One region of the Caproiciproducens sp. CPB-2 genome, then DNA from elsewhere that is predicted to be linked to it. Evidence: riboswitches for the same ligand, from Rfam matches in the RefSeq annotation. Region 1 holds a riboswitch; the other holds the start of a gene.

What was found. Region 1 has a riboswitch for fluoride ahead of VXK30_RS00325 (fluoride efflux transporter FluC). Riboswitches for the same ligand answer to the same signal wherever they lie in the genome.
Region 2: another riboswitch for fluoride. It lies ahead of VXK30_RS12570 (inorganic diphosphatase); the one in region 1 lies ahead of VXK30_RS00325 (fluoride efflux transporter FluC).

What each region holds. Positions count from the first base shown of each region.
Region 1 covers NZ_CP142860.1:65,269-75,697, forward strand. Annotated here, with positions in the region: gene VXK30_RS00310 (oleate hydratase) at 1-1,156, shown strand, start outside; gene VXK30_RS00315 (universal stress protein) at 1,224-2,006, opposite strand; gene crcB (fluoride efflux transporter CrcB) at 2,063-2,419, opposite strand; gene VXK30_RS00325 (fluoride efflux transporter FluC) at 2,419-2,808, opposite strand; fluoride riboswitch at 2,942-3,013, opposite strand; fluoride riboswitch at 3,145-3,215, shown strand; gene VXK30_RS00330 (MutS-related protein) at 3,189-4,895, shown strand; gene VXK30_RS00335 (MutS-related protein) at 4,900-6,384, shown strand; gene VXK30_RS00340 (UvrD-helicase domain-containing protein) at 6,399-9,716, opposite strand; gene VXK30_RS00345 (hypothetical protein) at 9,858-10,358, opposite strand.
Region 2 covers NZ_CP142860.1:2,522,546-2,532,974, reverse strand. Annotated here, with positions in the region: gene VXK30_RS12580 (cation-translocating P-type ATPase) at 1-232, shown strand, start outside; gene VXK30_RS12575 (sensor domain-containing diguanylate cyclase) at 765-3,035, shown strand; fluoride riboswitch at 3,109-3,181, shown strand; gene VXK30_RS12570 (inorganic diphosphatase) at 3,245-3,784, shown strand; gene ade (adenine deaminase) at 3,925-5,721, shown strand; gene VXK30_RS12560 (aspartate/glutamate racemase family protein) at 5,773-6,462, shown strand; gene ileS (isoleucine--tRNA ligase) at 6,693-9,803, opposite strand; gene VXK30_RS12550 (GGDEF domain-containing protein) at 10,414-10,429, shown strand, end outside.

The sequences.
Region 1 (10,429 bases):
CCATGTGGGCGGCCTTCCCGATTTCACGGCGCTGCGTTTTACCAAATACAATCAGTACGAGTCGATGATCCAGCCCATGATCAAATACCTGGAATCCAACGGGGTGCAGTTCCACTACGGCACCAGGGTCGTCAATGTGGAGTTCGATATTCAGAAGGACAGAAAAACGGCGAAGCGCGTGATCGTCCTTCACGACGGCAAGACGGAGAATATCGATCTGACCGAGGACGATCTGATCTTTATCACCAACGGCGGCTGCGTGGAGAATTCCTCCCTCGGCGGCCAGAACGAGCCCGCTCCGTTCAACACGGAGATCAAAGCGGGCGGCGGCTGGGATATGTGGCGGAAGATCGCCGCACAGGATCCGGCCTTCGGCCATCCGGACAAATTCTGCCATAATCCGGAACAGAGCAACTGGATGAGCGCCACCGTCACCACCCTGGACGGCGAGCTGCCGCCGTATATTCAGAAAATCTGCAGGCGCGACCCGTTTTCCGGGAAGGTGGTCACCGGCGGGATCGTCACGGCAAAGGATTCCAACTGGCTTTTAAGCTGGACGTTCAACCGCCAGCCGCAGTTCCGCTCCCAGCCGAAGGGGCAGCTTGTGGGCTGGATTTACGGCCTGTTCAGCGACAAGCCCGGCAATTACGTCAAAAAAAGCATGCGGGAATGCACCGGTAAGGAAATCTGCATGGAGTGGCTGTATCATATGGGAGTACCGGAATCCGAAATCCCCGCGCTTGCCGAAAAGAGTGCCAACACGATTCCCTGCATGATGCCGTACATCACCGCGTTCTTCATGCCCAGGGCAAAAGGGGACCGTCCTCTGGTCGTTCCGAAGGGCGCCGTCAATTTCGCTTTCCTCGGTCAGTTCGCCGAGACCGCGCGCGACACCATTTTCACCACCGAATATTCCATCCGCACCGGCATGGAAGCGGTGTATACCCTGCTGAACGTCGACCGCGGCGTGCCGGAGGTCTGGGGCAGCGTGTATGACGTCCGGGACCTGCTGAATTCCACCGTATCCTTGCGCGACGGCAAGAAAATGACCGATATGGAGCTTGGGTTCAAAGAGAGGCTTGCCATGAAGCTGCTTCTGAAAAAAACCGAAGGCACCGACATTGAAAAGCTTCTGAAAGAGCATCACGTGGTTTAAGATATGATTGAAATCACGCCCCTGCGGTCCGACGGCCGCAGGGGCGTGATATATCCAAAGCCGCCGGTTATTCATCCAGGCTTTCAAACCGCGCGATATAGTGAAATTTCAGCAGAGACGTCATACTCGGGTTGACGACCTCGATTTGGTCGAGCTGACGGAATGCAATGCCCGCTTCCAGACGGATTTCTCTTTCCTCTCCTTTTTTCAGGTCATAATGCTCCGGCTGGCCGTTTTGCAGCGGGGCGGACCATGTGCCGCCGTCCGGGTCGTAGGCGCTGTGGTTCAGGCGCAGCTTTCCCTCCAGCACCGTGATGCTGTACACGCATTTTCCTGCCTGCACCGGAAGCAGGCAGGAACTGGGCCGGAAGCTCATCTGGCCGCTCAGCGTAACGATATCGTCCATATGCCGGCATTTCAGCACATTCCCCGGCGATTTTTCACTGGACACATTTTCCGGCACGATCATGACGATGCATTTCGCGTATTTTACGACATAGGCTGCAACCGAGCCGATTTTCTGGGACAGGCCGGTCTTTGTGGATTTTGTCATCACGATAATATCGATTTCATCCTGCTCTGCACATTCAAGGATCTGATCGCCGGCCCGCCCGAAAACGACCTGCTTTCGCACGGGATAGCCCGGCAGCTGTCCGGCTACCGCGTCCAAGGTGGATTTCAGCTGCGCTTTGGATTTTTGCAGTTCCTCTTCCGAATACATCGTTTCCGTGTCTTCCCGGACCATAAGCAGTACGATGCTCACATCCTCCGGCGTATAGAGCGATTTGATCAGATCGACCGCCTGCAGGCTCCGCGCTGTTCCGTCGATCGGAAGTAAAACCCTTCTCATAACAACACCTCCGTAAACTCAATGATTTCCGGGAAAACGGCGTCCCCCGGCTCGTTTTAAAAAAGCTTCCCCGTTGTGTAACCCATCGAAAAACAAAGAAGTCCGGCTGCCAGCGACAATACGATAAACAGGAGGGACTCCCTGACGGCGTCGTGCTGCATGAGCTGCACGCTTTCAACGGTAAAGGTGGAAAAGGTGGTAAAGGCGCCGCAAAAGCCGTCGCCCAGAAGCAGATAGGAATTTCCGCTGATGCCCAGCCCGCAAAAAATTCCCAGGAGGAATGCGCCCGACAGGTTGATAAAAAAGGTACCGAAGGGAAAGGTGTGATTTTTTCTTTTTGAAAAGGCGGCTCCGATCTGATAGCGGGCGATTGCGCCGCAGACGCCGCCGACGCTCAGTAGGACGAAATCCATCAGGCGCGCCTCCGTTCCATCCGCTTTGCGGTTCTGATCCCGAGCCACGCGGCGGCAAGGCCCGGCAGGACGGAAGCAAAAACGTAAACCGCCGAAAGAAGGACATTTCCGGAAAGGCCCAGCAAAACAGCTTCTTTGCAAAGGGTTGAAAACGTGGTATATCCTCCCAGCAGGCCCGTGGTGATACCCAGGCGCACTTCGGCGCTCACCGGGAATTTTTTTGCAAACAGGATGGTCAGAAAGCCTAATAAAAAGCTCCCGCTCACGTTAATCAGGATCGTGAGAATGGGACGGTAAAGTTCGTCAAAGGGCAGAGGAAGCTGATGGACCACGCACCTCAGGATGGTTCCGGCCGCCCCTCCGACCGCGACAGCGATATTTTTTTTCATAGATACCCCCAATTTGGCATTTCCATTGCTGCGACCAGGCCTTATTTGCATTCCTGTTTTTACAAACAGGGCCTGAACTGTAAATTTTTCTGTTTTGCGGAAGGGGAAAATAAAAAGCTGACCACTTCCTATGATTCCCATAGAAGTCATCAGCTGAAAAGCAATTTTAGCAGCGCTAAGGGAGAACTTCATTCCCGTTTCTGCATTATAGCAAATTATGACGGATTTTTCAACCTTTTCTCCGTTTGCGTACGGCTTATAAGGAAAAATGCAGGCAGGCGCCATCCACTGAACGGAATTTTATTGCCCATTGATTTTTATAAAAGCATGTTCTATAATAGCCTTGGGAATGAAGTACTCCCGCGGTAATACCGAAATGCGTGAAAGCTGATGACTTCTGTTTGGAAGCCATCGGCTTTTTTGTCGTTGTCAGGCTGTGGTGCCCGGAAAAGGCCGCGGCGGCAGCGCGGTGGCTTCCGCATCATAAAAAACAGGAAGAGGTGTGCAATGTGTTTTACAGTATCTTATTTCCGGCTGAGGAGCAGTGGAAAAAACCGAGGAAGGAAGCTGCGCCGGACTGCTTCAGGGACCTTTATCTTGACCAGATCTTCCGGCCGATCCTGAACAGCAGAAAAGAATACGGGCTCGAAGGCTTCTTCTACACTTCGCTTCGCGACAGCGATACCCTTATCTACCGGCAGAAAGTCATGCGGGAGCTGGAAGACGACGGGCTGCGCGGATTCTTTTCCGATTTTTCACAATCCATCTATCGCCTCAGCCAATCCATGGAAACCATCAAAAAATCGCTCACGTCCGAAAACAGCTATGAAAATCATTATCTGACCAAGGGACGTCTGCTCGACTGTGCGGACAGCTACTGTACGGAGCTTGCCGGGCTGACAGACGGGCTGCGGGACCGGACGCTTTGCTCGGACGGCCTGCGCGGCTTTATGAAGTACCTGGCCGCCTATACCGGGACGGAGGCGTTCACGGAGCTTCGGGGACAGATCGGCCGGCTGCGCGAACAGCTTTCTTCCGTGGAATACTGCATGCTGATCAAAAACGGGGTCCTCCGTGTCCGGAAATATGAGGGGCAGGAAGATCACAGTAAGGAAATTCTCAGGCTGTTCGACAAATTCCGCCAGGGGGACGGGACGGATTACCGCCGCAAGCTTTCCGAAGAACCGTACGCGCAGCATGTGGAGGCGGCCGTGCTGAATATGGTCGCCTCCTGGTACAGGGACATTTTTGAGAATCTGGACCATTTCTGTTTAAAATATCTTGATTTTATCGACCCGACCGTCGCGCGGTTTTCCCGTGAAATTCAGTTCTACCTCTCCTGGCTGGAATATATCCGGCCGCATCGCGGGAAAGGGCTCCCGTTCTGTTACCCGAAATTGTGCGAAAACGCGGAACACCTTTACGACAGGGACGGCTTTGATCTGGCTTTGGCTTCTTCCATGGGAGATGCCGGGCAGCCGGTGACGAATGATTTTGTGTTGAATACACCGGAGCGGATCATCGTCGTGACCGGGCCCAATCAGGGCGGAAAGACGACCTTTGCCCGTGCCTTCGGGCAGATCCATTATCTCTCCTGCCTGGGGCTGTGCGTGCCGGGAAGGGAGGCGGCGATCCTCCTTTTTGACAATATCCTCACCCATTTTGGGCGGGAGGAGGATTTGTCCACCCGGAACGGAAAGCTGCAGGACGATCTCGAGCGTCTTCACGAGCTTCTCGGGCGCGCTGCCTCCCGGAGCATCATCGTCATCAACGAGATTTTTTCCTCCACCACTTTGACGGACGCGCTGCTGCTGGGGGGCCGCATGATGGACGCCCTTGCGAAGCTGGGCGCTCCCGCCGTGTGCGTCACCTTTATCGACGAGCTGGCCGCACACGGGGAGGAAACGGTCAGCATGATGAGCTCGGTCCGGGAGGACGACCCGGCGGTAAGGACTTTTCGGATTACCCGCAGGCCGCCCGACGGCCTTGCCTATGCGATGCACATCGCGGGAAAATACGGGCTGACCTGTGAGCAGCTTTGCGAAAGGCTGAGCGGCGGACTCTGCGGCAGTCATAAGGGAGGCTGAAATTTTGAAAGTACACTTGATGGATCAGGATACGGATTTCAATCCGCAGGAGAAACCCTGTTTTGGGAAGGACACGCTGATCGCCGATCTTGAGTTTTCCCGCATCCTTTCGGCGATGGCGCGGGACGACACGATGATTCGGGAGGCGTGCGGCTCGGCCCTGTTTTGTCCTTTGCGGACCGACCGGGAAATCCGCTATCGTCAGGAGGTCCTGAAGGACTGCATCAACAACCCCGAAACAGTGAGAAAGCTTTATGATATTACGGTTGAGACAATGGAGCGGAAACACAAATCCTGGTCGTGGCTGTCCACACGGCAGAATTTATCCGGCAATTTTTCCAGCGCGGTCGATTTATTGAAAATATACACGGAAATGCTGCTGAAAATGCGCAACGCCACCGACGCGGATATGCGGAATTTCCATTCCGAAGGCTTTAAAAATTTTATCTCCATGCTGTGGCGGGAGCTCGGCGACGATTATTTTTTACAGATTCATTCGCTTCTGAATGAGATGAAGGATGAAAAGGGGATGCTGATCAGCGCCGGACTCGGCAATTACAATCAGGGAATCGATTATGTGATGCGGCGCAAAGAGAAAACGCATTTCTGGCGCCACTGGCATTTTGCCCCGTCCTTTACGCTGGCGCCCCGTGACGACTCGGGGGCCTCCGATTTCGGCAACCGCCGCGCCCGTGCGATGAATGAAAGCATCAATGTGCTGGCGCAGTCGGCGGAGCACGTGGAAAGCTTTTTCGTTATCCTTCAAAAGGAGCTTGCCTTTTACGTCGGCTGCCTGAATTTATACGACAGGCTCCGGGCCGCCGGCATGCCGGTCTGTATTCCCGAGCTGCTCCCGCTGGAAGCGGAGAGCCGGAAATACGATGAGCTGTACGACGTCAGCCTTGTCCTGCTAAAGGATTCGGGAGTAACGGGAAACGAACTGAATGCGGAAAATCAGCGGCTTTATATCATTACGGGAGCCAATCAGGGAGGAAAATCCACCTTTCTCAGAAGCGTCGGGCAGGCGCAGCTTATGATGCAGTGCGGGATGTTCGTCGGCGCGCAAAATTACCGGGCGCCGATACGGAACGGCGTATTTACGCACTTCAAAAAAGAGGAAGATACCACGATGACAAGCGGGAAGCTGGATGAGGAGCTTGCCCGCATGAGCGAGATTGCCGACCGCCTGACTCCCGGGGCTCTGGTTCTGTTCAATGAATCGTTCGCCGCCACCAATGAGCGGGAGGGCTCCGAAATCTGCCGCCAGATTACAAAGGCGCTCACGGACAACGGGATAGAAATCTTTTTCGTGACGCATCTTTACACTTTTGCGGCCGCCTTTTTCAGCCCGCGGTACCCGAAGGTCCGGTTTCTCAGCGCACAAAGGCTTGAAAACGGAGAACGTACTTTTAAAATCATGCCGGGGGAACCTCTTCAGACGGCTTACGGAGAAGACCTGTACCGGAAAATATTCGGACCGGAGGCGTAACGCCCCGCCGTCCGTCAGAAAAAGCTGACCTGCTCGAATTCGGGCGCTTTTTTCCGCTCAAAAGCGGTCCCCTCCGAAAGAAGGTCCGCGGGCAGGCCGGAAAGGAAGGGCGAGCGCGGGGAGGAAGTCAGAAGGACCAGCTCGTCCTGCGCCCTTGTCATGCCGACATAAAAGAGCCGGCGTTCCTCGTCCGGGTTACCGTCGCCCCGCCGGTTTTTCAGTGGGATCGTTCCGTCCTTTACGCCGCTGACAAACACAACGGGGAATTCGAGCCCCTTGGACGCGTGCAGGGTCATGAGCGAAACCGCGTCCGGCGAATAGCTTCTCCCGCCGCTGCGCACGATGTCGCCTTCCCGCCCGAGCAGAAGATTCTGCAGGAGGGAGGGCATTTTTTCGTGCAAAACGGCCATGTTGAGAAACAGCTCCATGCTCCGTACCTCCTGAAGCCCGTTATCGCCGATCCAGGCTTCTATCAGCTTCTGCGGTTTCCCGCTGCGGACGAGAGGCCCGTATTTGCGGAGCAGCCCGGAGAATGCTTGCGGATTTCCCGGGGAAGCGGGGAGCTTTTCCAAAAGCGCCGAAAGGGACGCGGCGCTTTTGTCCGTTCCGGCGTAGTCCTCCAGCACCCGCTGCGTCCGGCCGCCGGGGCAGACGCCCCATTCCTTCAGGCACAGCCGAAGGGAGATCAGGTCCGCGGGGTCGAGCAGAAAGCGGAAAAAGGCGACCGCTTTGCGCACCTCGCGGTCGGAAAGGAATTCATCCCGTCCGGCGACCAGGTACGGGATGCCCTCTTTCCGGAGGCATTGTTCTAAAAGCTCCGCCTGACGGTTGGTCCGGTACAGCACGGCGATGTCGGAAAAGCTCCTCGTCTGCTCCGAAACAGGTTTTTTCCCTTTGGGGCGGGAAGAAGCATGCGCGTCGAGCATATCGATGCCGCCGACCATGCGGTTGATCTCTTTGGCAATGAAAATCGCTTCCGGCAGCTCGACGTCCGCCTCCAGAAGACGTACGCGGGCGCCGCTGTCCCTTTGCGCCTCAAGAGGCGGTTCCGCGGTGTTTCTTTCCGGCAGAACGGACCGGGAGCATCCAATAATTTCGGGGGTGGAGCGGTAATTCTGCGTGAGCCGTACCCGGAGCGCCCCGGAAAAATTCCCGAAGAACCGGTCAAAGCAGCGGGAATCCGAGCCCCGGAATCCGTAAATGGACTGATCCGGGTCCCCGATTACGAAAATTCCCGCACTGTTTTTTCCCCACTCCTGTATCAGGCGGTACTGGACGGGATTGATATCCTGAAATTCATCCACCAGAAGATAGGAAAAAGCGTTCCTGAGTTTTTTCTCCTCCCTGTTTCCCAGCTCTCCGTTTTGGAACAGGTTCAGCGTGTTCAGGAGGATGTCGTCATAGTCCAGCACGCCGTACCGCGCAAGCTGTTCACAGTACCGGTCATAGACCCCCTCCGGGACTTCCTCAGCTTCTTCCGGCAGCCGCGCGCCGCTTTTGATCAGGGAGATCTCCCTGAAAACATCCCGCGGGGACGCTTTGAGCCCGAGGTCCTTTAAAAGGTCCGCGAGAATGGAGAGCGCGTCCTGCTCGCCGACGACGGTGGGCGCTGCCGCCCCCTTTCTTCCGGAGAGAATCTGCAGGCAGATGGAGTGGAACGTCCCGATGTGCATGCTTTTCACGGTCCGCCTGTCCCCGAAATACGCGGCAAGGCGGGACCGCATTTCCTCCGCCGCCCGGTTTGTGAACGTGACGGCGGTAATCTGTGCGGGGGATACGCCGCATTCCCGGACGAGGCGGACGATCCGGCTCACAAGCGTCCGTGTTTTGCCGGTGCCGGGTCCGGCGATCACCGCGACGGCGGAGTCGGAGGCGGAGACGGCCTCCCGCTGCTCCCGGTTCAATCCGCTGAAAGCGTCCGGAGCGGCGGCCGGAACCGCGCCCGCCTCTTTTTTCCGCGGCGGCGTGTTCTCTGCTTCCGATCCCGCCGGGGGGTTGTCCGTCCGGCCTTTTTGCTTTCCCGTATTCTCCGCAGCGGACGGATCGCTCCGCTTTTCCCTGAAAAGACTGGTCTGGCCGGAAAGCAGGCCGATCTCCTGCCGATCCAGAATTTTGATCTTCCCGTATTCCCCGTCGAATCCGGGCAGAACGGTTACCTTCCCGCCGCGGAGCCGGCGGATGCCCTCGGCGACCAGCGGGCCTGCCGCAAGCTCAATGTCGCCCAGCGGCGCCTCGCGCAGGATAAAAAGCTCCGGGCCAAGGCTGCGGATCAGGCCGCCGTACCTTTCCCCGACCTTCTTGCTTGCCGCGGTGAAGCCGGTCGACGCCGCAATCACCTCCCGCAGAGGGATCAGGCTTTCAAAACGCTTGGCCGAAGAGGGAACATAGCCTTCCTCCCGGTCCGCGAGCGATTCCACCCGATGCAGCACCCCCACCGTGATCCTGCCGCCGCACACGGGGCAGACGCCCGACGCGGCCAAGGTATCCGCGGGTTTCAGACACACCCCGCAGTTCCGGTGCCCGTCATAGTGGTACTTTCCTTCCTCGGGGAAAAACTCGATCGTGCCGGAAAACTCCTTCGTGTCACGGTTCTGAAGCGCCCGCGAGATATCCGGGTAGGAAAGGCCGGTGTCGAAAAGGTTTGCCTCCCGCGCGAGGTTCCCCGGCGAATGGGCGTCCGAATTGGAAACCAGCGTGAAGCGGTCCAGCGCGGAGACGCGCCAGTTCATGGGCGGGTCGGAGGAAAGCCCGGTTTCGAGCGCGTGGATGTGCCCCGTCAGGTCCCCGAAGCATTCCTCGATCTTGTCGAAACCGGAATAGGCGCCGAACAGGGAAAAATGCGGAGTCCAGATGTGGGCGGGAATAAAGATGGCGTCGGGGCACACGTCCAGCGTGATTTCCAGAAGGTCCCTGCTGTCGAGGCCGAGAATCGGCCTGCCGTCGGAGTGCAGGTTGCCAATGGCCTCAAGCCTGTGGGAAAGGGCTTCGGCGCTTTCCAGATTGGGAAGAAGAATGACATTATGTACCTTCCGGACCTTTCCGTTCTTTTTATAAATGGAGCTGATTTCGCCGGAGATCATGAAACGGGGCTTCCGGCTGCTTTCCCCGATATCGTCTTCCCGGCGAAAGCTGTCTTTGAGGGTATAGAGCCCCTCCTCGGCCGGGATGAGCTTTTCCCGGAGCTCCTCCCGCCAGGCCGGATGGGTGAAGTCCCCCGTTCCGATCAGGTCCAGACCCTTGCGCCGCGCCCACAGCTCCAGCATTTCGGGAACGCAGTCCTTGCTGGTGGCCCGGGAATATTTTGAATGGATATGAAAATCGGCAATAAACATCGTTAACACCTGCGCTTTATCCTGAATTTACACCTATTATAGCATAAAAGCGCGAAAAACCACACGCCGGACTTTGCATTGGGAAAAATCAGACAGCGGTATCAAACAAAAGCTCCTAAAACATGGAAGTCCCCCTGTCTGTCAGGGAATGCGGTTAACGGACCATACGGCGCTTTCAATATTCAAAGGAAGCGTCATGCCGTCCGCCGCATAATAAAGACCGACGGTATCCCCCGCGTTCAGCTGGGCCTCGCCGGCTAACGTTACCGTACCCGCCCCCAGGACGGCCCTTAAGGATAAAACCGTTACAGCGATATTCAGCAGGGGAAACAAGCCGCTGATCAGGTCTGCGGAGCTTGGCGCGAAGCGTCTGACTATGAACGAAGGGGTGATCCCCGCCCCCAGGGAAATTGTTATGGCCGCGTTCAGGGTGTAGCTGACGGTTGCGGCTATGGAGTATCTTCCGGTTGCCGGAACGGTATAATTTCCCGCAGCCGCATCGAGATTTCCGCTGTTGAAATAAGGGGACGCTGCGGTCCAGGGCTTCAGCTGAGCGTCCGCGGACAGGGAAAGCGAAGAGAGAAGGGCCGAAAAGCCTTCCTGCGCGGCGTTCGGGATTGCCAATGGCCAGATATTCAACATAGCGATTTTGTCAGCTCCTGTGTCAATCGTAAAAGGGCCCCGCGGCAGACGCGGAAAGCTCCTTTTTCTGC
Region 2 (10,429 bases), 990 kb from region 1:
CAGCATGAGGAAACAGAACGGATACCTGATCGGCGCCATGCTCATGTCGCTGCTGCTGACCACGGCCGTGATCTATATCCCCGCTCTGGCGTTTGCCTTCCAGTTTGAAGAGATTTCACTGCTGGAGTACTCGGTCGCTCTGCTGCTTGCTTTTTCGGTTATTCCGATTGTGGAAATCGTGAAAGCGTTTCAAAGAAAATTTGCAAAAGTTTCCACTTCTTATGGAAATTAATTTCTCTTCGGGACAGCGGAATAAAAACGAGTCGGGCGCACATACTAAGTCCTGGGTACATTGAATGATTCCTGGTGGATCAGTACCCTTAAAAAAACAGATTGGCAAGCAAAGATTTAATCAAGAATACTGGGAGATGGTTAAGTTGAACAGATCAGTCTGGGAACCTATCATGATCCGTGCAGTAATGCCTTTATGAAGACCCAAAGATAAGTTTGGCTGAACTCATTGATTCTCAAGTTTTGATAATTAAATACGAGCTTGGAGGGGCGGGAATTCCGAATAGAATTTCCGTCTCTTTTCTTTTTCAGCATTCTTATCAACGCTTTCTCACCGAAGAATGATAGGATTAAAACATGGGAAATTTTAACAGGAAATTTAAGACTTGATATAGTTATCGAAAGAAATCTGTGCTAAAATATAGATATTTTTAAAGTACATAACAAACCGGATACTGTGACGCCGAAAACCATGCGGATCGATTTTCGGCCGGGTGCCGGCCTGCGGTTTTCTGTGTTTTTTGGGGGTATCCATGAAAAGGTTTATCAAATTCGCCGACGGGCTGCTGATTGTATCCTTCTGCCTGATTCTGCTTTCGGTTTTTTCGGGAACCGGCCGGCATGAGAATGCTGTTTCGAACGGCGTTTTGGATATCGGCAGCGCCGGCCTTTCCTCACCTGTTCCGATGACCGGGGCATGGGAGTTTTATTGGGGCCGGCAGGTGAGCCCTCAGGGGAAGATAACGGATGCGGACAATAAACAGCTGGTTCAGGTTCCCGCAAACTGGACGGCGTACCGTGATGCGGACAATAAAGCCTGTTCACAGGAGGGATACGCCGTCTACCGGGTGGTGCTGAAAGCACAGAAGGGCCTTTGTCTTGGGTTGAAAATTCCCCAGATCGGTTCTTCCTACCGGCTGTGGATCGATGGAAACATACGCTTCGAAAGCGGCCGGGTCGGGAAAAACGCGTCGGAATCCAGACCGGAGTGGACGACGCAGTCGGTTTTCTTTCAGACACAGCGGGAAGACACGGAAATTCTGATAGAGGTTTCCAACTTCGACTATTTCCGTTCCGGCCTGACGATTCCCGTTGTGGTGGGAACCCAGCAGCAGATCCAGCGGCTGGGCGATCAGGGCTTGTTTATGGACACCTTTCTCTTTTCATCCCTGTTTGTAATGGCGGTGTTTTTCTTTCTGCTGTATTTTGTGCGTTCTCACGACAAGGCCCATATCTGTCTGGCGCTTTTTGCAGCGGCCATCTCCCTGCGTCCGCTGCTTTACGGCGAGTGCTATTTCAATAAGATTTTCCCCGGCATCAATTTTGAATTCAACACCAAACTGTACCTGGTCAATTTCGTGGTGATCCAGCTGCTGTGCCTGTTTTTTTACTATCAGTATAAAGAACTGTCGAGCAGAAGGTTTATGCGTGTCAGCGGAGCAGCGGTGTCCGCCATTGTTTTTGTGGGCGTTTTTCTTCCGGCCCGGTATATGCTGTATCCCGTTGTTCTTCTGGAAGCGATGATTCCCGTCACCGTTGCCAACTGCCTTGTGACGCTGATGCGCGCAATGAGAAAAAAATACGAAAACGCCGGAATCAACCTTTTAAGCGTCCTGCTCCTGTTTTTCCTGTCCATTGTGGATATCCTGAAAAATAACGGGCTTATCGAAATGAACCTTTACTATACTCCGATCGCAATGCTCGTCGTCACGTTCATTCAGGTCTTCCTGCAGGTAGGAAGATTCAGGGAAAGCGATCTGCTGAACGAAAAGCTGGCCAATGAGGTCGGAATCAAAAATCTGAAGCTGGAATACGAAATGAAGCAAAGGAGTATTACGGAAAAACTGAACAACGGTCTGAGAGCGATGGTTTCCGCTTTGGAAATCGAGGGCCTTCTGGTCAGCATTCTGGAAAATCTGTATCAGATTATCGAATTTGAAAGCGCCGTCATGGTTTTGCGGGTGAATGAGAGCCTGGGTTACATTGTGACCAAACTGAATCACGAAAAAGTGGTCTGCCGCAGGTATTCCGGGAGAATCGTCCTCAGGGATCAAAATCAGTCCGAGAACCGAAACGGCGGCGAAAAGGTTCGCGTGCACGATCTTTACACCCGGGGCAAAGACGGAAAAAGCCTGATCGTGAAGTCTCTTTACTATAATCACAAGCTGTTCTGCGTCATAAAAATGATTGTCAGCAAAAGCAGGGAGATTTCTGCCGGAGACCTGGAACTGGTGGATATCTATACGGAGCAGTCGATTTTAGCGTTTCAGAACGCAAAATCCTATGAAAAAATCAAAGAACTTGCCCTGTATGACGAGCTGAGCGGTATTTACAACCGCAGGCAGCTGATGAAGCTCGGCATTATGGAATATATTTCGGCCAGGGAAGCCGGCTGCGATTTTTACGCAATGATGCTTGACATCGATTTTTTCAAGGCCGTCAACGATACATACGGCCATCTGTTCGGGGATAAAATCATTAAAAACGTTGCGAATATCTGCAAACGGTGTATCCCGGTCAGCGCGGTGGTCGGGCGGTACGGCGGCGAGGAATTCCTCATTTTCCTCAAGGACATGGAAAAGGAGGACGTCGGCCTGCTGGCGGAAAAGCTGAACAGGGAAGTAAGAAGCTGCAGCTATTCCTGTGAGGGTAACGACCATATTCATGTGACCGTCAGTATCGGCGTCGCAAGGGGAAAAAGGGAGCAGGTGAACCTGTACGACCTGATCAATCACGCGGACAAGGCGATGTATCTGGCCAAAAAAGAGGGGCGCGACTGTGTCCGGTGGTTTGAGCAGGAATGAGAATCCGTCTGCGGGGCTTCTGCCGGTTCTCTTATTTTCTGTTTATTGACAGAATGTTTTCCATTGTGCTATAATAAAAATCGGGAATGAAGTTCTCCCGTAGCGAACGCTAAAATTGCTTTTATGCTGATGACTTCTGTGATATACACAGCGGGTTGTCGGCTTTTTTATTTGCAAATCAGAAAATTTAAGATGCAGGAGGGACTTTTTTGAATATTTGGCACGAGATTTCTCAGGACAGAATTCATGCGGACAGCTTTTTCGCGGTGATTGAAATTTCCAAGGGCTGCAAGACAAAATATGAGCTGGATAAGGAATCCGGCTTTCTTTCCATGGACCGTATCCTGTACACTTCCGCGCATTATCCTGCGAATTACGGTTTTATTCCGCGTACCTACGCGGCGGATCACGATCCGCTGGACGTGCTGGTGCTCTGTTCCGAGGACATTCAGCCGCTCTCTCTGGTGCGCTGTTACCCCATCGGGGTGATCTCCATGGAGGACGGAGGTTTTGTGGACGACAAGATCATCGCGATTCCGTTCGGCGACCCGACCTTCAACGAATACCGGAACATCGACGAGCTGCCCTCGCATATTTTTGACGAAATGATTCACTTTTTTGCGGTGTATAAGGAACTGGAGGGCAAAGCCACCGCGGTGGATTACATCCGCAGCGTGCAGGACGCAAAACGGATTATACAGGAAAGCATCGACGCTTACACTGAAAAATTCGGCGGGACCAACGCCTGATCTCCCCTGTAAAGAACGGACGCTCCGGCGGTTTTTGACCGCTGCGGGGCGCCTTTTTTATTTTACGGCAGTAAAAGATGCTTGACAGGCATTTTGATGACGTTTAATATAGAATGAAAAACATGTAAAGGGGTGCTGTGATGATTAACAAGTTTTGTACTTCTCCGCTGTGGGAATCCGGCAGGACGCTTGCCGCGGTCGCGCAGGGCGCCGTTCCGGCGGAAACCGTGATTATCAACGCCAGGCTGGTGAATGTCTGTACCGGGGAGATCCTGCCGGATACCGATGTGGCTATTTCCTGCGGCAGGATTGCCCTTGTCGGCGACGCGAAGCACTGTATCGGAGAAGGCACAACCGTCCTGGACGCAGCCGGTCAGTATATCGCCCCCGGATTTTTAGACGGGCATATGCATGTGGAATCCTCCATGATGAGTGTGGGGGAATACGCGCGGGCGGTCATTCCTCACGGCACGGTGGGAATCTATATGGACCCGCATGAAATCTGCAATGTCCTCGGGCTGGACGGGGTTTCCTGCATGATCGAGGACTCCAAAAGGACTCCGCTGAAAACGATGGTCACCACACCGGCCTGTGTTCCCGCCGTTCCCGGCTTTGAAGATACCGGCTCCTCCATCGGTCCGGCGGAGATCGCCGAGACCATGCGGTGGGACAGCGTGGTGGGCCTTGGGGAACTGATGAATTTTCCGGGCGTGCTGAACTCGGACCCACAGATGCATGGCGAGGTCGCCGAGACGCTCAGGGCGGGCAAGATCGTGACCGGTCATTACTCCATGCCGGAGACGGGGCGTGGGCTGAACGCCTATATTGCTTCCGGTGTGCGCTGCTGCCACGAGTCCACCCGCGCGCAGGACGCCCTCGCGAAAATGCGGCTCGGCATGTACGCCATGCTGCGGGAAGGTTCGGCGTGGCGCGACCTTCATGAGGTGGCGAAAAGCATTACGGAAAATAAAATCGACACCCGGTTCGGGGTGCTGATTTCCGATGATACGCACCCGTACACCTTGCTGAATCAGGGGCATCTGGACCACATCGTCCGCCGCGCGGTGGAAGAGGGAATCGACGTCATGACTGCCATTCAGATGGTCACCATCAACTGCGCCCAGTGCTTTCAGATGGACCATGAGCTGGGGTCCATTACGCCGGGGAAATGCGCGGATATCGTTTTTATCGGCAGTCTGGACAGGCTGGACGTTACGCGGGTGCTGATCAACGGCGCCGTTGCGGCGGAAAACGGAAAGCTTACCGAAAAGCTCCCGCCCTATCATTACCCGAAGTGGGCGACGGAATCCATGCATATCAAAAATCCCATTACACCGGAGTCCTTTGCCATTCCCGCGAAGGGCGACCGTGTGACCGCCCGCGTCATTGAAGTGATCCCCGCCAGGGTCGGCTCCTACGAACGGCATGTTTCGCTCAGGGTGGAAAACGGGCGGGTCGGTTCCGACGTCGAACAGGATGTCCTGAAAACGGCGGTCTTTGAGCGGCACCATGAAACGGGAAAGGCCGGCTTCGGCTTTGTCAAAGGGTTTGGTATCCGGTGCGGGGCCATGGCTTCCACCGTGGCGCATGACGCGCACAACCTGCTGGTGATCGGCACCAACGACGAGGACATGGCGCTGGCCGCCAATACGCTGATCGCGTGCGGCGGGGGAATGACCGCCGTACAGAACGGCAGGGTTCTGGGGACGGTTCCGCTCCCGATCGCCGGCCTGATGAACGACAAGCCGGTGGAGGAAATGGCTGAAATCGTCGGAAAGCTGAGCGAGGCGTGGGAAAAGATTGGGTGCAGCATGGTTTCTCCCTTTATGACCATGGCGCTGATTCCGCTTGCCTGCCTGCCCGAACTGCGCCTGACCGACAGGGGGCTGGTGGACTGTACGGAATTCCGGTTTACTCCGCTCTTTGTGGAAGAATAGAGTTTTATAAAAATAGAGCAGGTAAATAGAATATCGGGAGAGTGAATCAATATGAAAACAATCGGCCTGATCGGAGGAATGAGCTGGGAAAGCACCGTCGGTTACTATCAGATCATCAACCGCACGGTTCAGCAGAAGCTGGGAGGGTTCCACTCCGCGCAATGCCTGCTTTACAGTATGGACTTCCATGAAATAGAAAAGTGCCAGGAGGAGGGCGACTGGGAAAAATGCGCGGGAATCCTGTCTTCCGCCGCGCGGAGCCTGGAAAAAGGGGGCGCCGATTTCCTTGTGATTTGTACCAATACCATGCATAAGGTCGCCGGACAGATTCAAAGCGCCGTCTCCATCCCGGTGCTTCACATTGCCGAGGTGACCGCGGCGGAGCTCTTGCAGAATCAAATTAAAAGAATCGCTCTGCTCGGGACGGTTTACACCATGGAGCAGGATTTTTACAAGGAAAAGCTGGCGGAAAAGAATCTGGAAGTCCTTGTACCGGATGAAGAAGACAGGAAACTCATTAATCATATTATTTTTCACGAGCTCTGCCTCGGCATCGTTTCCAATGAATCGAAAGCGGCGTTCCTGAAAATCATAGGGAAAATGGCGGAACAGGGTGCGCAGGGCGTGATTCTCGGCTGTACGGAAATCGGGATGCTGGTTCAGCAGAAGGACACGTCCGTGCCGCTGTTCGATACGACCGAAATCCACGCGAAACGCGCGGCCCTGTACGCGCTGTCCTGAATGAAGGGGCTGTTGCTCAATAACCCTTCAATAAAATAATGCATAAAAAATGCACCTTGAGTGGGCTTTTAAAACCCCGCTTTAAGGTGTATTTCTTTCTTTTAAAAGCTGTTGTCCTATGCAATTACGGCAATTCCATTTCAGTTTGCGGGACAAAACGTCTCCCCCGCCGAAGGCGGGGGAGACGCAATCTTGTGGAAATGCGGTAGCTGCCGCAAATTTATTTTACATCAGATTTTCTGAACGCCCAGCTCGACGGTTTCGCCGTTCAGGTCCCATTCCTTGGCAAAGCCCGCCATTTCGTTCAGCCTGACTTCTTCGGCCAGCACGTCGTTCTGAATAGAGGCGAGATTGTCGGAGATGATTTTCGCGATCCGGTCGTTTCCCTTTTCATAGACGATGATATGGTCGGTCACGTCAAAGCCCGCGTCCTTGCGCATGGTCTGGATTTTGCTGATGATTTCGCGGACGAATCCCTCTTCGATCAGGTTTTCCGTCAAATGGGTGTCGATGACCACCGTGATCCCGTTGTCCGCCATGGAAACGTAATTTTCCGCCTGAGCGGTTTCAATCAGCAGTTCCTCAGGGGTCAGGGAGATCTCCCCGTCCGAAAGGGCGAGGGTCAGGGCGCCGTTGGCGTCGAGCTCCTTCTTCGCCGCGCTTCCGTTGAGTCCGGCGAGCGCGGTGCGGATTTCGCCGATCTTCCTGCCGTATTTCTGCCCCAGAATTCTAAGCTGCGGCTTGAAATGGTAGGAGGTGAAGTCCGAGACATCCTCGGTAAACAGGATTTCCTTGCTGTTCAGCTCGTCGCGGATGATGGTCCGGTAGAACTCGCTCAGCGGCTTTTCCGAACGGACATACATTTTCGCGATCGGCTGGCGGTTCTTGATGTTGGCGGTATTTCTCGCCGCTCGGCCCAGCACGACGATGTCGAGCACCAGCTCCATGTTTTCTTCCAGCTCTTTGTCAATCAGGGATTCGTCGACGCTCGGAAAATCGCAGAGATGGACGCTTTCCGGCGCGGAGGGGTCGATCTTGCAGACCAGATTGCGGTAAATATCCTCCGCCATAAACGGAATCATGGGAGAGGCCGTTTTCGCTATGGTGACGAGCGCGGTGTACAGCGTCATGTAGGCGTTGATCTTGTCCTGCGGCATCCCTTTGACCCAGAAGCGCTCTCGGCTTCTTCTGACGTACCAGTTGCTCATTTCATCGACAAAATCCTGAAGCGCACGCGCCGCCTCCGGAATCCGGTAGTTCTCCAGATGGCCGTCGATGGCTTTTACAGAGGTGTTCAGGCGGGACAGCAGCCATTTGTCCATGACGGTCAGGCTGCCGCGGTCCAGCGTGTATTTGGTGGCGTCGAACTCGTCGATGTTCGCGTACAGTACGAAGAAAGCATAGGTGTTCCACAGCGTGCCCATGAATTTGCGCTGGCCTTCCGTCACGGCCTTGCCATGGAAACGGTTCGGGAGCCAGGGGGCGGAGTTGCTGTAGAAGTACCAGCGGATCGCGTCCGCGCCGTAGGTCTCCAGCGCCTCGAACGGGTCGACTGCGTTGCCCTTGGATTTGGACATCTTCTGCCCGTTCTCGTCCTGTACATGGCCGAGGACGATGACGTTTTTATACGGGGCCTTGTTGAAAATCAGGGTGGAAATCGCAAGAAGGGAATAGAACCATCCTCTTGTCTGATCCACCGCCTCGGAAATGAAGTCGGCGGGGAACTGCTGATGGAAAAGCTCCTGATTTTCAAACGGATAGTGATGCTGAGCGAACGGCATGGAACCGGAGTCGAACCAGCAGTCGATCACTTCCGGCACGCGTTTCATCTGTTTGCCGCATTTCGGGCAGGTAATGGTCACCGCGTCGATGTACGGCCGGTGCAGCTCAATATCCTCCGGGCAGTTGGGGGACATGGCTTTCAGCTCCTCAATGCTGCCGACGGAGTGCTTGTGCCCGCACTCGCATTCCCAGATATTCAGCGGGGTGCCCCAGTAGCGGTTGCGGCTGATGCTCCAGTCCTGCACGTTTTCCAGCCAGTCGCCGAAGCGGCCCTTGCCGATGCTTTCCGGGATCCAGTGGATGGTATTGTTGTTGCGGATCAGATCGTCCTTGACCGCAGTCATTTTAATGAACCAGGAATCCCTGGCGTAATAGATCAGCGGGGTGTCGCAGCGCCAGCAGAACGGATAGCTGTGCTCAAAGGCGGGCGCGGAGAACAGAAGCCCGCGCTGGTTCAGGTTTTTCAGGATTTCCTTGTCGGCGTCCTTGCAGAACATGCCCGGCCAGAGGGTCTCTTTGGTCATCTCGCCTTTCCCGTCTACCAGCTGCACGAAGGGCAGGCCGTATTTGCGGCCGACATTCGCGTCGTCCTCGCCGAAGGCGGGCGCGATATGAACCACACCGGTGCCGTCCGTCAGCGTAACGTAGCGGTCGCAGGTGACGTACCAGCACTTTTTGTCCGGTTTTACAAAGTCAAAGAGCGGCTCGTATTCCTTATATTCCAGGTCTTTTCCGACATACTTTTCCAGTACGGTGTATTCTTCCCCCAGCACCTTGGGGGCAAGGGCCTCCGCCAGGTAATAGACGGCGTCCGCCGTTTTCACCTTCACATAGCTTTCGTCGGGATTCACGCACAAAGCCACGTTGGACGGCAGCGTCCAGGGGGTGGTTGTCCACGCCAGAATAAAGGCGTCCTCGCCCTTTACCCGGAATTTCGCGATCGCGGATTTCTCCTTGACGTCCTTGTACCCCTGGGCCACCTCGTGGCTGGAAAGGGGGGTCCCGCACCGCGGGCAGTAGGGGACGATCTTAAAGCCCTTGTACAGAAGGCCCTTTTCCCAGATCTGCTTTAACGCCCACCATTCGGACTCAATATAATCGTTTTCATAGGTCACGTAAGGGTGCTCCATGTCCGCCCAGAAGCCGACGGTCCGGGAGAAGTCCTCCCACATCCCCTTGTATTTCCATACGCTTTCGCGGCATTGCTTGATGAAGGGTTCCAGCCCGTACTGCTCGATCTGCTCCTTGCCGTCCAGATGAAGGAGTTTTTCCACCTCCAGCTCCACGGGAAGCCCGTGCGTGTCCCAGCCGGCCTTCCGGGGGACCTGATAGCCCTTCATCGTCCGGTAGCGGGGAATCATATCCTTGATGACCCTTGTCAGGACATGACCGATGTGGGGCTTGCCGTTCGCGGTCGGCGGGCCGTCGTAAAACATATAGGTTTTTCCGTTTTTGCGGCTGTCGATGCTCTTTTCGAAGATTTTGTTTTCTTCCCAGAACTTTTCGATCTTCTTTTCGCGTTCTACAAAGTTTAAATTTGCAGGAACCTTGTCGTACATTGCTGAAACCTCCCAAAATAAAAAACCTCCGCCCTGAGAACAGGACGAAGGCTTCGCTTCGTTATACCACCTATTGCAGCATACTGTCATATGTGCTCCCGGTAACGGGGGAAAACCGCCAAAGCTTAGTCGAAGAACTCTTTCAGCCCGGAACTCGAGAGTGATGTTCGGAAGTAAACGACTCAGGCCGGACTCTCACTGTCACCGGCTCGCTTTGCTTTTTGTCTGAATCCTACTGTCTCTTTCAACGTTTTTGTCATATTTTCAGGAATTAATCATAGCACAGGAATCAAAAAAAGTCAAACATCCCCTTTTATGGAATCCGCCGCGCGGAATCCACCGGGGAATTGTTAAATGTTGGTTATATTTTGCTCCCAATGTTTGATTTTATGCCCGTTTCCTGTTAGAATTGGGACTGATGAAATTTTTGAAAAATTTAACAGTTTTTAATCGAATCCTAATGAAACAGCGCGGGTTCAGGCGATATTGTATAGATGGCAGGCATGATGTTCCAAAGAAACAGGCCGCCGTTTTTTTTCGGCGGCAGACGGTACCATCATGGATCAACAATCTGTTTTGGAGGTAGCCAGAAAAGAGTATGGATGAGAAAATGAAATCGGAACTGG